DNA from 2 places in the Mucilaginibacter sp. 3215 genome. Region 1 is predicted to be linked to the other one. Evidence: riboswitches for the same ligand, from Rfam matches in the RefSeq annotation. Region 1 holds a riboswitch; the other holds the start of a gene.

The links. A riboswitch is a leader RNA that binds a small molecule or an ion and turns the genes downstream of it on or off. The one in region 1 is predicted to bind cobalamin.
Region 2: it holds a riboswitch for cobalamin, as region 1 does, so the genes downstream of both, metE (5-methyltetrahydropteroyltriglutamate--homocysteine S-methyltransferase) here and ABIC84_RS18995 (TonB-dependent receptor domain-containing protein) in region 1, are expected to answer to the same signal.

The regions. Positions count from the first base shown of each region.
Region 1 is NZ_JBNPWO010000012.1:151,278-154,461, reverse strand. It holds gene ABIC84_RS18995 (TonB-dependent receptor domain-containing protein) at 1-1,430, opposite strand, end outside; cobalamin riboswitch at 1,551-1,745, opposite strand; gene ABIC84_RS18990 (serine hydrolase) at 1,719-3,044, shown strand; gene ABIC84_RS18985 (SRPBCC family protein) at 3,113-3,184, shown strand, end outside.
Region 2 is NZ_JBNPWO010000001.1:665,322-668,505, forward strand. It holds gene ABIC84_RS02880 (MFS transporter) at 1-1,018, opposite strand, end outside; cobalamin riboswitch at 1,139-1,330, shown strand; gene metE (5-methyltetrahydropteroyltriglutamate--homocysteine S-methyltransferase) at 1,505-3,184, shown strand, end outside.

The DNA of each region.
Region 1 (3,184 bases):
TTAAATGAAAGGGCATTCTTAACAATATCCCAATCAAAACCTGCTTCATATGATGTCGTGATTTCAGGGTTTAATTTAGCATTACCATATTCTGAAAACAACTGATATAGCGAAGGTGATTTGAAGGCCGAAGCTATGGTACCAAAGATCTTAAACTGATCGGCAAGGAATAATGATGGGTTGATGGTGTAGGTAAACTTGTCGCCATATTTACTATGGTTATTGTACCTGCCGCCTAACTCCATGTGAAAGATATCGTATTTGAAAAATAACGACGTATAAGCGCTGAATATGTTATTAGCAGCATCACCAGCTTTAATAATGCTCGGAACACCCGGATAAGATGTTGTTTCATACAGACTGTACTGGCTTGTGTTGCTGTATTTAAAGGCCGCACCGCTGGTAATATCAAAATACTTATTCAATTCATAATTAAATACAGCTTCGACATTGGTTATACGACCTGTATTTTTTGTAACCTGGTGGGTTCCGTAATTGTCAGATGGCAGGTTATTGAAATCATTTTGAACAGTATTTTGAGAAAGGTTTAAGTTCAGGTTACCTTTTGGCAAAATCAATTTTGCACCTACACCGCCAAATAAGAATGTGTTTTTATAAGTGTAATCATTGTCGTTTATAAAAGCACCGTAAGGAAGATCACCGGTATTGTGGCTTACCTGCAGGTTTCCGTTCAGGATAAATTTAGATGAAACATTTTGGCTCAGGTTCACACTGGCCGAACGTTGGTGAAAACCATCTTTCTTAAATACACCTTTGCCGGTAGTATCTGTGGCCGCGGCAAAACCTTTTGAATCGATATTTGAAAGATTAACAGCTATACCTGTGTTCTTTACCCTTCCAATTAATGAAGCCGATTCTTTAAACGTATTATAGCTGCCACCTGTTAGCTGCAATCCACCGGTTAATCCTTGCTGTTTAGCTTTTTTAGTAATGATATTAATAACGCCTGCTACAGCATCAGAACCATAAAGCGTTGAACCGCTTCCTTTCAAGATCTCGATATGATCTATCAGATCCAGCGAAAAAGCGTTAAGATCATAGCTACCATCAATGCCCGAAGCATTGTTTACCGGAAAACCATCGACCAGGATAAGGGTATTGCCAGATGAAGCTCCGCGCAAGAAAACCGATGTGCTGATACCGGGGGCATTGTTTGCACCTGAAAAAGTTATACCGGCAACCGTATTTAATAATTGAGGTAATGATTTACCCTGAGATTTATTGATCTCATCGGCAGAAATGATGGTAACAACGCGGCCGATGTCTGACAGTTTTTTAGGCGACCGGCTTGCAGTTACTACTACCGTATTGAGTGTGCGTGTGGTATCCTGTGCATATGCTGCTGAGGTAGATAAACCAACAGCTAACAAACCGAATCCCAAAGTAATTTTAGCGTACTTTTTTTCCATGTATGATTGATATGTGTAAAATAATAATGCAGCCTTAATAGCATACACGGAAATGAATAAAATGAAAACACGCCAAACGAAGAGCATTCACATTCAAGCTTCAATCCCCGAAAGCTATGAATAACATATAACGCTTTGGCAGGTCTTCTGACTTACTCCCCTTTTTGCCTGGCCTTCCCTCCTGTTTACAGAAAGTGGCTATATAGATTTGGCAACGGTTACGGAGCTTACAGCTGCGGGACAGTTACGGACTTACACCGTATTCCCTTTTAATTCATTAAACAAATAATGAAACCTAAAGCGCTGCAAAAGTACAATAAGTATCCGTTAACCTCAAATTACATAGCTATATTTATCATGATGAAATATCTCTGTATTTTACTGCTGATCATGAGCGCATCTGGCAGCTTTGCCCAGCAACCGGATACCATTTTTCTGAAGAGTATGCTGTATGAACATCCCGAATTATTTTCGGGTATCCTGAACCATCCCACGCAAAACGAGGTACAAATACTATATACCCGGATAGACAGGGATAAAAACAACATCCCTCACTTCACCTCGTATAGTTATCGCCTTAACGCGCATCATTATTTTTATCCGGCAAGCACGGTAAAACTCCCCACAGCCATATTCGCCCTTGAGAAGTTGAACGAGCTGAAAGTAAAAGACTTAAACAAAAAGTCGGTAATGATCACTGATAGCTCATTTGCCGGCCAAACCAAAGTCCAGGTGGATACATCATCGGCAACGGGTCTCCCATCCATTGAGAACTACATTAAAAAGATTTTACTGGTGAGCGATAACGATGCGTACAACCGGCTTTATGAATTTGTTGGGCGGGCGGAGATCAATCGAAAACTAAAAAAATATCACCTTAATAACACCCGTATTGTGGGCAGATTGGCTATTGGCGATGCGGGAGAAAGTACGCGGCACACCAACGCTGTCAATTTTTACAACGGCGATACGCTGGTTTATCACAAACCGGCATTATATGATACGTCAAACTATCCCATGCACCTGGAAAACATGCTGCAGGGCAAAGCTTATTTAGATAGCAGCGACAGGCTGGTTAACAGGCCGCTCGATTTTTCTGAAAAGAATGTTTATGCTCTTGCCGATCAGCAAATGGTTCTTAAACGGTTATTATTTCCGGAAATTTTTCCTAAAGCGCAACGCTTTAATTTAACGGCGGAAGACTATCGCTTCATTTACCGTTATATGAGCACTTTCCCTACCGAAAACACTAAACCTACCTATCGCCGGCCTGAGTATTTTCCGGCTTACTGCAAATTTTTGTTTTATGGCGGGGATAGTACAGCAGTTATTAACCCAGATATCAGGGTCTTTAATAAAATTGGCGACAGTTATGGTTATGATATTGATAATGCCTATATAGTAGATTTTAAAAATAAGGTTGAGTTTATGCTCAGTGCCGTTGTACAGTCAAATGAAGATGGCATACTCAACGATAATAAATATGAGTACGCAACGGTATGCCTGCCTTTCCTGAAAAACCTCAGTCGGGTGATATATCAATATGAACTTAAACGCCCTAAAAAGCACTTTCCCCATTTAACTAAATTTAAATTTACTTATAGCAAAAAGTAATAAAATTCACTTCTGAAAAACTTAGTAGCCCTAAAGGTGTTTTAAAAACGATAACTATTTAAAAACCTATGGCAACTACAATAGTAAAATATACCGACAACTTCCCCGTGCTTTATGGCGATGACCGCATAAACCTGAAC
Region 2 (3,184 bases), on a different contig from region 1:
CGCTAATCACATTGGAGATCACAAAGCCTACAGTAAGCGGAAGAAATGCCAGCCCGGCCATAATGGATGGATAGTTTAGTACTTTTTGCAGATAAAGGCTTAAAATAAAAACGCTGCCATAGTAAGATCCGTTTAAAACCGCACCGAGTATTAAAAGTGCATTAAACCTCGCTGACTTGAACAGATGGAATGGCAGCATTGGATGTGCTGTTTTGCCTTCAATCCATAAAAAAAGACCGAAAATCAATAAACTCAAAATAAGCCCTCCCCAGATTAGTACATGGCCTAATCCAAGCCGGGGTATTTCAATAATTACACTAATGAGTGTGGTGACTGATAGCATCCAGGTGAGTTGTCCGGGCAAATCAAAACTCCTCTTGCTTGTTTTTGTCATTTGCGCCATTTTAAAACTCAGGATATAACCAATTATGCAGATTGGGATGTTAACAATAAAAATGAAACGCCAACTGCTGAATGCTATCAGGAAGCCACCAATGGTGGGGCCTGCCGCCATGGCAGCGCTTCCGGCAGCTGTCCACAAGCCTACGGCCCGCGTGCGTGTTTGTGGTGTATGTGCAAACTGGTGATTGAGCAATGCAAGCGAGCTTGGGATCATCATAGCAGCCCCAATTCCCTGGGCCACACGGCAAATGATAAGCGTAATTGCATCAGGGGCCAAACCGCATCCTGCTGATGCAATACCGAAAATGATCATGCCAATCTGGAAGATCTTTTTTGATCCTAATAGGTCGCCGAGGCTACCTGCCGACAGCATGAGTACTGCAAATGCAAGCGTGTATGCGTCAATTACCCATTGCAGGGTGCTGATACCCGCATGATATGCTTTTGCAATTTCAGGTAGTGCAATATTAACGATAGAAACATCAAGTTGTGCTACTACAAAGGCCAGACTGGTAGTTAATACCGCCCAGCCAAAGCCCGGAAGGTTTGAATGTGTTTTCTGATCCATATAGAAGCTGCCAAAGGTAAGGATCAGTTTGCATCTGGTATGGTACAATTCAACGCTTTATAGGTTTACGCGTTTATTGGCCATGGTATAACCTACAATTTAACCAAGAAATAACCTGAATATTCAGCCGGCAGATCATTATATTTGCCCCGATAAGTTCTTTACTTTACTTCATCAACCGGTATAGGTTTTACTTAATTGTAGATTAATAGGGAATCGTGTGTAAATCACGAACTGTCGCGCAACTGTAAGTAACACAAAGGTTTTTGCCAGTAATGTCCACTGTCCTGATGAATGGGGATGGGAAGGACGGCAAAAATGTTACAAGTCAGGAGACCTGCCTAATACTGAATTGACAATGCTTTCGCGGTATGAAGCTTGGTCTGGGTTATGATTACTTGCCTGTTTGGGTCCATGGCCCGTTATGACAGACTGTGACCATATATTCTCTCCATATTTTACATATCATAAAACATTACGAAGCTTAGCTGAAAGGGCTTTTAACCGATTTATTCATTTAATCAATTAAAAGAAATGCTAACGCAAAATTTAGGTTACCCGCGTATTGGTAGCCGGCGCGAATTAAAAAAAGTCTGCGAAAACTACTGGGCAGGCAAAACGGGCGTAAAAAATGTGCTTACCGTGGGTAAATACATCAGGGAAGAAAACTGGCTGCTGCAAAAAGAAGCCGGGATCGACCTCATCCCATCAAATGATTTTTCATTTTATGACCAGGTGCTTGATCATTCACTGATGTTTGGCGCTATTCCTAAACGCTATCATGAAGTGATCAGTCAAAAAGGCAATACCGAGCTCGATCTGTATTTTGCTATGGCCCGCGGCTATCAAAAAGATGGATTGGATGTGGTAGCCATGGAAATGACCAAATGGTTTGATACCAATTACCATTACATAGTACCCGAGTTTTATAAAGACCAGCAGTTTAAACTTTTCTCCACCAAAGTTATCGATGAGTTTTATGAGGCTAAACAATTGGGCATCGTTAGCAAGCCGGTGTTGATCGGGCCTGTATCGTACCTGTTGTTGGGCAAAGAGAAAGAGGCTGGTTTCGATAGGGTAGACCTGATCAAAAATCTGCTGCCTGTTTATTTTGATATCCTGAATAAGCTTAAAGCTTTGGGTGCCGAATGGGTCCAGTTTGATGAGCCGTTTTTAGCGCTTGATTTAAGCGAAAAACAACAGGAGGTATTTAAAGATACCTATAAGCAATTGAGGAAAGAATTTCCTTTCCTGAAGATAGTTTTGGCAACTTATTTTGAACGCCTGGGCGATAACACTCAATTAGCGGCAACTTTACCTGTTGATGTTTTACATGTCGATTTGGTGCGGGCGCCTCAGCAATTGAATGAAGTAATGGAGCATCTGCCCCAAAAAACTATCCTTTCTTTAGGTGTTGTTGACGGGCGCAATATCTGGAAAAATGATTTTGTTAACTCGCTGGTCATTATAAAGAATGCGAAGGATAAATTAGGCGCCGACCGCGTTTGGATAGCCCCTTCATGCTCATTGATCCATTCGCCATGCGATCTGCAAAATGAAACCAACGATGAAGTGCTTACTCCCGAAATTAAGCAGTGGCTGGCTTTTGCGCGGCAGAAAATAAACGAAGTGGTATTGCTGAGCAACTTATCGGAAGATGTGGTGAGCGATAGCAGCCTGCATCAACTGGCAAAAAACCGGCAGGCAAACGAGGCCCGCCGAACATCTGCACTGATCCATAACCCAGCGGTTAAACAGCGTGTAAGCGCCATCACCGAAAATGATGCAAAGCGTATAAGTGCTTTTCCTGCACGCAAAGAACAGCAGCAGCAACTGCTTAACCTGCCGCTTTTTGCCACCACAACTATTGGTTCGTTCCCGCAAACCGCCGAAGTACGAAGCTGGCGTGCCCAATTGAAAAAAGGCGTGATAAGCCTGGGGGAGTATAATAAACTGATAGCTACCGAAACTGAAAAGGCTATAAAATGGCAGGAAGAAATAGGGTTGGATGTGCTGGTACATGGCGAGTTTGAACGTAATGATATGGTTGAGTACTTTGGCGAACAACTGGCCGGTTTTACCTTTACACAAAATGGCTGGGTGCAAAGCTATGGCAGCCGCTGTGTTAAGCCACCGGTTATTTATGGCGATGTATCAAGGCCACAGCCTATGACGGTAAAATGGTCGGCTTATGCGCAATCACTAACCTCAAAA